4 regions of the Endozoicomonas sp. ALC020 genome follow, and region 2 is predicted to be linked to each of the others. Evidence: predicted binding sites of a transcription regulator. Region 2 holds the regulator's gene; each other region holds the start of a gene.

Region 1 (2,203 bases), 1.4 Mb from region 2:
GCTGGTATTGAAAACAACCGGAATATTTTGCTCTCTCAACCGGTCCAAAGCGGGTTTTGCCCCCGCCCAGCTGTAGCTATCATGATCCAGCAAGGTACCATCGAGGTCGGAAAATATGACCAGCTTCGTCATCGCCTTTTTGCTGTTGAACATCGACTCAAACTCTGTCCAGACGTTTTTGGTAGATGGTATTGGTGGCCTCGACAAAACCACTGACACTGCCACAGTCAAAGCGCTCACCTTCAAACTTGCAGGCAATAACACAGCCCTGTCTGGCCTGAGTCAGAATGGCGTCAGTCAGCTGCACTTCTCCGTTTATTCCGGGTTCAGTGTTCTCAATAATGTCGAAAATATCCGGTGTCAGGACATAACGTCCAATCACTGCCAGATTACTGGGTGCTTGCGAAGGGGCTGGTTTTTCCACCATATCGGTCACACGGATCAGGTTATCGCTCAGGGCTTCACCGGCAATCACACCGTATTTATCGACTTCGGATTCGGGCACTTCCTGAACAGCCAGAATGGTGCAGCGAAACTGCTTGTAAAGATTGACCAACTGCGACATAACCAACGGACCACTGTCGTTAATACAGAGATCATCGGCCAGCACCACACCAAAAGGCTGATCGCCCATAAGAGTTCGTCCGCAGAGAATGGCATGCCCCAGCCCCTGCATCTGGTTCTGTCGAGTATAGGAAAAAGTACAGGCCGCCATCACTTCTCGAATGGTCGACAGTTTTTCTTCTTTGCCACTGCCAGCGATTTCCGCTTCCAGTTCATAGTTAATATCAAAATGATCCGGAATCGCCCGTTTGTTTCTGCCATTGACAAACCCCAGGTCAGTCAGACCTGCCAGCATGGCTTCTTCTACGCCATATTGAATTAGGGGTTTATCAACAATAGGCAGCATCTCCTTGGGCATGGACTTGGTGGCGGGTAAAAAGCGGGTTCCATACCCCGCAACAGGAAACAGACATTTTTTAATCATATTATTGCTCGTCTTATTGAGAAGTTTTGCATCTCATCAGGCTATAAGCAGAAGTCGTGCCAATTCAGAAAACCACCCGCCGGGGTCAACATCATTTACAATGATTGAAGGTTTTATAAATACGGGAGTGGCATGACTCCTGCTGCAAAGAAGAAAAAGTACTAAAAAACATTGCCAAAGGGGAAGATGTATCGTGCAAAGTTATCCTAAAGCCTTCCATGAGTTTCATCAGGCCATGACTCAGCTTCTGACCTTCCCTTATGGACAGGAAGCGGGCGAGATAGCCGCCAGAATTGTCCGTAGAGTTCAGTATCACCTTCATGAAAACCCTCCCAAAACAGTCACTGGCTGGTCAGAAAAAGATATCTTTCTGATTACCTATGGCGACACCCTCTATGACAACAGTGAACAGCCACCTCTTCAGGTCTTGAAGGGATTTCTTGATGGCTATCTGAACGAGGTTATTAATACCCTTCACATTCTTCCCTACCTTCCCTACAGCTCGGATGATGGCTTTTCTGTGATTGATTACCTGTCGGTCAATGAGCAGCTGGGAAGCTGGCAGGATATCGAAGCCATCGCCAGTGACTATCAGCTTATGTCGGATCTGGTGATTAACCATGTCTCCCGGGAAAGTCTCTGGTTTGCCGACTTTGTCAGTGGTCATCAGCCCGGCCGGGATTACTTTATTGAAGAAGACCCGGAGACTGATCTCAGTGAAGTGACCCGCCCAAGAAACTCCCCCCTGCTGGTGCCTATTCATACAAGGCGAGGGCTGAAACACGTCTGGGCCACCTTCAGTGAAGATCAGATGGATCTGAACTTTAAAAACCCCGATGTGCTGATACAGATGGTAGATGTCCTGCTCTTTTATCTGGCCCGCGGCACCATGGTAGTCAGGTTGGATGCCGTCGCTTTTCTCTGGAAGAAACCGGGCACTCACTGCATAAACCTGCCCGAGACCCATGCCATCGTGAAACTGTTCCGACTGATTATGGAGAGAGCCTGTCCTGGCAGTACGCTGCTGACCGAAACCAATGTCCCCCACGAGGAGAACATCAGTTATTTCGGGGAACAGGATGAGGCACACATGGTTTATCAATTTGCCCTGCCGCCCCTGATATTGCATGCACTCAATCGGGGCACAGAAAAATACCTTGTGCAATGGGCCCGTAACCTGCCCGATTACCCCGAGAGTTGTACCGTTCTGAACTT
Region 2 (2,203 bases):
GGCGCTGATGGCATCAAATCTGGCACCCTCAGTGCAGACACCGAAGTAAAGGTATACAGTTGCCTATGAAGCCATCCTTACAGCTAAAAATGGGCCAGCAGCTGACCATGACACCTCAGCTGCAGCAGGCCATAAGGCTTCTGCAACTTTCCACTCTGGACCTTCAGCAGGAAATCCAGGAAGTTCTTGAATCCAATCCGATGCTGGAGTCTGAAGAGTCCGTTGAAGAACCACCTGCATCTGGTGATGAAGGGGAACAGCCTGTTGACTTCAATGAAAAAGCAGAACAGCCCCCGGAACCAGAAGAGCCCCAGTGGGCTGACAGCATACCCAATGACCTGCCCGTTGACTCCGGATGGGATGATGTCTATTCCAGCCTGCCCGCTGCAACCGATGAAGAACATGATCCTTTTGCCCGCTCCCGGGCCAATGAGTCCCTCCAGGACTATCTGGAATGGCAGTTAAACCTGACTCCCATGACTGACAGAGACAGGCTGATGGGCCTGGCTGTGATCGAAGCCATCAATAATGACGGGTACCTCACTCACTCCCTGGAAGAAATTTATCTCTCGCTACAGGAACAGGTAGAGGAACTGGCGTTTGAAGAACTTCAGGTCATGCAACGACGGATTCTTCACTTTGATCCGGTGGGTTGTGCCAGCGCTAACCTGAAAGAATGTCTCGAAGTTCAACTCAATCAACTGCCACAAGAAACCCACTTCCTGAAAGAAGCACGTCTGCTGATCCAGAATCATCTACAGGCTCTGGGCAGTCGTGACTATGCCCAAATCATGCGGCGTACCCGTCTCAAAGAACATCAACTGAGGGAAGCCCTTAGCCTTGTTCAAAGCCTCAACCCGAGGCCCGGATCAGAAATCGGCCAGGCGGACACGGAATACGTCACCCCCGATATTTCGGTCACCAAAGTCAGGGACCGCTGGGCGGTTGAACTGAACTCAGAATCCCTGCCCAGACTTCGCATCAACAACAATTACGCCTCAATGGTGCAACGTGCCAACAACAGTCGTGACAATGTCTTTATGAAGAACCAGCTGCAGGAAGCCCGCTGGTTTCTGAAAAACCTGCAAAGTCGTAACGAAACCTTACTGAAAGTAGCGGGCAAGATTGTTGAATTTCAGAAAGATTTTCTGGAGCAGGGTGAGCAGGCCATGAAGCCCCTGGTGTTGGCAGACATTGCTCAGGCGGTGGATATGCACGAGTCCACTATTTCCAGGGTCACTACACAGAAATACATGCACACTCCAAGAGGCGTGTTTGAGCTGAAATACTTTTTCTCCAGCCATGTCAGCACAGCCACTGGTGGAGAGTGCTCATCAACAGCCATCAGAGCCTTGATTAAAAAACTGGTATCCGATGAAAACCCTAAAAAACCACTGAGTGATAACAAAATCGCCGGCTTGCTGGGGGACCAGGGGATCAAAGTGGCCAGGAGAACCATCGCCAAATATCGTGAATCAATGAATATACCGCCATCGAATGAACGCAAGCAGCTTATCTGAGCCTTCAGCGATTGAGGTAACAAGCCCTTATACCACAAATCGCCCCATAGATTTTTTGTCTCAGAACAGCGCTAACTGTCATTGACAGTGATAGACTTTCAATCAGGGTTGCCCGTACAATCCCGGGGGCAGTCCAATGTCGAGAATCGGGATCAGCAGGAGAGCGTTACATGCAAGTCAACATCAGTGGACATCATGTAGAGGTGACTGAGGCTCTGAAAGATTATGTCACCAAGAAACTCGACCGCCTTGCCGCCCACTTTGATCAGATTACAAACGTTCAGGTCACTCTGAGTGTTGAGAAACTGAAGCACAAAGTGGAAGCGACTCTACATGTTCGTAGGGCGGATATTAATGCAACCGCTGAGGCTGAAGATATGTACGCTGCCATTGATGACATGTCGGACAAACTGGATCGACAACTGGTAAAACACAAAGAGAAAACGCTTGACCGGCTACAGGGTGCCAACGGCCGCCTGTAAGCATCGATCGTTGTATGATTATTGAAAACATTCTAACCCCCGGGCGCACCCTCTGCGATGTGCAGGGGGCCAGCAAAAAGAAAATCCTGGAAATTGTTGCGGAAATCATCAATGAGCATGTTCCCGCTATCAAAACCAAGGATCTGTTTAACAAGCTGATTAACAGAGAGCGACTCGGTACCACCGGTTTGGGCAAAGGCA
Region 3 (2,203 bases), 2.8 Mb from region 2:
CAAAGATACGGCCACTCCAGAGTGCACACTCACCAATGGCAAATATACGTTCATCAGATGTACGGCAGTCGTTATCTATAACGATACCGCCTCGCTCACCCAACTCCAGTCCGGAAGCTTTCGCCAGCTCATCTCTTGGGCGAATACCGGCTGAAAACAGTACGATATCGGTATTCAGTTGTTCGCCGTCAGCGAACTGCATCTGGTGAACAGCGCCTTCACCATCAACAATCTGTCGGGTATTTTTGGAGGTATGAATCGTGACCCCCAGACCCTCGATCTTGCGTCTGAGCATGGCACCACCGCTATCATCCACCTGAACAGCCATCAGACGGGGAGCAAATTCGACCACGTGGGTTTCCAGCCCAAGATCTTTCAGAGCTTTTGCTGCTTCAAGCCCCAACAGACCGCCACCCACAACGGCACCGATCTTACTGTTACGGGCAGCTTCTTTAATCGCTTCCAGATCTTCGATGGTACGATAGACAAAACAGTTTTCACGGTCATGCCCGGGTACGGGAGGAACAAATGGATAGGAGCCTGTAGCCAGTACCAGCTGATCGTACTTTTGAGTCATGCCACTGGCTGTCACTACTTCACAGGACTCACGATTTATTGATGTAATGGCTTCATTAAGAACAAGATTAATGCCTTCCTGCTCATAAAAGCCTTCAGAAACCATAGACAGGTCATCCGCTGAGCGACCTGTGAAAAATTCACTGAGATGAACCCGGTCATAGGCAGGACGGATCTCTTCTCCAAATACCACCACATCGAAGCGTTTCAGGCCGCCAGCATCTACCAGTTTCTCCAGAAAGCGGTGACCTACCATGCCGTTACCGACAACCACCAGGGTTTCTTTTCCGATCATCCCAGACATCCTCTTTAGTATCTAGCATTGGGCCGGAACAACTGCATCCTTTAGAGCCAGCCTCTTTTCTAATTCTTGTGCCTATGCAACTGCCGTGCCCACTTTCAAAACACGATAAAAACAGGAAATTCTTTCCTGAGACTTTAGCTACTCGCACAAAAATAATGCACGCAGAAATAATCAAACAGCTAAAGAGCACCATTTTGGTGAGCAGAATAAAAATACTCAGAAACTTCCCGCACTCAAATAAAGAACTTTCTTGCATAGAAGAGAAAATTCATTAAATACGCATAAAAATGCAAGTCAAATCGGTGCATTTATCATATTGGCCTGATGTTTGCTTTTGCTTGGGGAATTTCTTAAACAAGGAGGATGTATGAGCAACCCCGATTCATTTAACCTGTTTTCTTTTAGCGGGAAGACCAAGATTCTGCACCTTAGCTGGATTGCCTTCTTTATTAGCTTTGTGGTCTGGTTTAACCATGCGCCTCTGGCCCTGGCTATTTCCGAGTCTCTGGGCCTGACTCGTGAAGAACTGAAAACCCTGCTGATTCTGAACGTAGCCCTCACTATTCCGGCTCGAGTCATCATCGGTATGCTCACTGATGTTTATGGTCCCAGAAAAGTCTATTCCGGACTCCTGGCCATCTGCAGTATTCCTTGTTTTATGTATGCCATGGCAGATGACTTTACCCAGGCCGCCATAGCCCGCTTTATGCTGGGTACTATTGGTGCAGGCTTTGTGGTCGGCATTCGTCTGGTATCTGAGTGGTTCCCCGCTCGCCAATTGGGTACCGCAGAAGGTATTTACGGTGGCTGGGGCAACTTTGGCTCTGCTGCTGCTGCCATGTCTCTGCCCACCATTGCACTGCTCTTTGGTGGAGAAGATGGCTGGCGTTACGCCATTGGCCTGACCGGATTAATCTCCTTGCTGTTCAGTGTCGTCTTCTACATAAACGTCACAGATACCCCTAAAGGTGCTACCTACTTCCGCCCCAAGAACATTGGCGCCATGGAAGTCACCAGCAAAGGCGACTTTGCCTTGCTGCTGATCATGAAGATTCCCATGTATGCGGCATTGGCTCTGCTGACCTGGAAGCTTTCACCTAAGGGTGTTGCCATGCTGAGTGCCGGGATTTCAACGGCTATTTATGTCGGTCTGACTGCTATCTACCTGTTTGATGTCTGGAAAGTCTGGCAGGTCAACAAGCACATTTTCTCCGAGCCTGTGCCAGCTATTCACCAGTATCAGTTCAAGCAGGTGGCCGTTCTGAACGTTCTTTACTTCGCTACCTTCGGTTCTGAACTGGCCGTGGTGTCCATGCTACCTCT
Region 4 (2,203 bases), 3.4 Mb from region 2:
CATCACCTTGTCATCACGCATTTCAGGGGTTCGGTACATCCATGTAAAAAAAAAGGCGCCCACCGCTACCTGGAAATTTTTCCGGATAGCGATGAGCGCCTTTGCTCTCTTTCACAACGTCTTTGTTGCGAATGCCTGCTCCTGCCGCCCTTGGCAGGAACATTTTTTATTGTTGTAGCTGAGTTAAAGCATTCTTCGTGCCAACTAATTTTGGCCTCTAACTCTGATCTTTTTTCAATTTTGTTTCATTTTTATTTCGGTTTGGTGCATGACACTGAAATTGCGCACCAACAACGAGCAATCTTCCGATCATGACGCTTTTTCTTCCAGCATGTTGAAAACATCAATAACATTTCTGGCCACATCTGCCAGAGTTTTACCGTTATCCATAGCCATCTTTCTTAACTTTTTATAAGCCCGGTCTTCACTGATCCCCTGTCTGGACATCAGCAACCCCTTGGCCTTGTCCAGTAACTTTCGATCTTCCAGACGACTCCGGGTCCGCTCCAGCTCATCTTTCAATGACTGGTATTCCTGAAAACGGGCAACGGCCACATCAATAATGGTTTTGAGGCGCTGAGGCTGCAGATCAGCCACAATATAGGCATTAACGCCGGATCGTGTGGCTTGCTGGACGATGTTGTCAGTGGTTTGCTCTACAAACATTACGACAGGGAGTGGAGAGGTCTTGTTGATCAGAGCCAGCTTTTCCAGAAGTGAGGGGGCAGGCTTATCCAGACCAATCACCAGAATATCGGGCGAGAGGTCGGGCACAAGGGTCAGCAGGTCCTCATTCTGCCCCTGTCGCTTAATGACTTGGTAGCCAAACTCATTCAGTGCCTGGTTTAAAACAGACAGTCGAGCCGAACGGTCTCCAATCAACAACACTGAATCCATAGCCTGTAACACTCTATATCCCTGAAAAGATAACTATTCACAGGCTATTTTTAAGCAAGGGCTGTACCAGAGCAATGAGGAACGGGTTTAGCATTCAGAATCAGCCAGCTGTTCCGGAAACGAAATCGATGCAAATGCCTGATGCCTGGCCAATTGGATGTGTCAGACTTCTACCATCCGGAGCTCTTTGGGCATGCTAAAAACAATATTCTCTTGTTCCCCTTCCAGTTCTTCGGGCTCTTCGGCGCCTAATTCAATCAACCGATTGATGACACCTTTTACCAGCACTTCAGGGGCTGAAGCGCCTGCGGTAATGCCCAGACTCTGTCTGCCTTCCAACCATTCAGGCTGAATATCCTGGGCTCCGTCAACAAGATAAGCTGATGCGCCTGTTCTTTCGGCTAATTCTCTAAGGCGGTTGGAGTTAGAACTGTTCACCGAACCTACCACAAAGACTGCATCGCATTCAGATGCCAGAGCCCTCACGGCATCTTGACGATTTTGAGTGGCGTAGCAGATATCGTCTTTGCGCGGCCCATTAATTTCAGGGAACTTGACCCTCAGTGCATCAATCACCCTGGCGGTATCATCCATAGACAGTGTCGTCTGTGTAACATAAGCAAGATGTTTCGGATCTTTCACTGTCAGTTTCCGAACATCGTCTTCTGTTTCGACGAGGTACATCTTCCCGCCTTTAGAGTCGTCGTACTGGCCCATGGTACCTTCCACCTCAGGGTGACCATCGTGACCAATCAGAATACACTCCATACTATCCCGAGAGTAACGCACAACTTCCATATGGACTTTTTTGACCAGAGGACAAGAGGCATCAAAGACTTTCAAACCACGACGGGCAGCCTCTGCTTCGACTGCTTTGGAAACACCGTGAGCACTGAAAATAACAATAGAATCATCCGGTATCTGATGGAGCTCCTCGACAAATATGGCACCACGCTGTTTGAGGTTTTCTACCACAAACTTGTTGTGAACGACTTCGTGACGCACATAAATAGGAGGCTCAAAAACATCCAGAGCCCGGTTTACGATGTCGATAGCCCGGTCAACGCCTGCACAGAATCCCCGGGGATTTGCCAGCCTGATTTTCATGCCTTTGCGCTCTTGTCTGGTGTATGAGTTTCTGGTGTATGAATCGCTTGAGTGATATTCAGAACCTTCACTTCAAACAACAGTTCTTTACCCGCCAGTGGATGATTAAAGTCCACTTCAACATGGCTCTCTGTCAAACCGGTAATGACGCCAGCCAGCTCAGAGTTGGCGGCATCAGCAAAAGAAACGACTAAACCTA

What was found. The regulator sigma-54, encoded in region 2, starts transcription at its own class of promoters, with help from an activator protein. The targets are predictions, from matches to a motif close to TGGCACNNNNNTTGCTNT.
Region 1: the regulator sigma-54 is predicted to act here: its motif matches at 1,117-1,134, upstream of ACOJUO_RS06395 (sugar phosphorylase).
Region 3: the regulator sigma-54 is predicted to act here: its motif matches at 1,198-1,215, upstream of ACOJUO_RS17510 (NarK family nitrate/nitrite MFS transporter).
Region 4: the regulator sigma-54 is predicted to act here: its motif matches at 949-966, upstream of ACOJUO_RS15555 (ANTAR domain-containing response regulator).

The regions. Positions count from the first base shown of each region.
Region 1 is NZ_CP184830.1:1,897,185-1,899,387, forward strand. Features, by position in the region: gene ACOJUO_RS06385 (HAD-IIB family hydrolase) at 1-132, opposite strand, end outside; gene galU (UTP--glucose-1-phosphate uridylyltransferase GalU) at 158-988, opposite strand; gene ACOJUO_RS06395 (sugar phosphorylase) at 1,182-2,203, shown strand, end outside.
Region 2 is NZ_CP184830.1:519,701-521,903, forward strand. Features, by position in the region: gene ACOJUO_RS01930 (RNA polymerase factor sigma-54) at 66-1,520, shown strand; gene hpf (ribosome hibernation-promoting factor, HPF/YfiA family) at 1,691-2,002, shown strand; gene ACOJUO_RS01940 (PTS sugar transporter subunit IIA) at 2,017-2,203, shown strand, end outside.
Region 3 is NZ_CP184830.1:4,719,854-4,722,056, reverse strand. Features, by position in the region: gene nirB (nitrite reductase large subunit NirB) at 1-871, opposite strand, end outside; gene ACOJUO_RS17510 (NarK family nitrate/nitrite MFS transporter) at 1,248-2,203, shown strand, end outside.
Region 4 is NZ_CP184830.1:4,147,695-4,149,897, reverse strand. Features, by position in the region: gene ACOJUO_RS15555 (ANTAR domain-containing response regulator) at 310-897, opposite strand; gene ispH (4-hydroxy-3-methylbut-2-enyl diphosphate reductase) at 1,060-2,004, opposite strand; gene ACOJUO_RS15545 (FKBP-type peptidyl-prolyl cis-trans isomerase) at 2,001-2,203, opposite strand, start outside.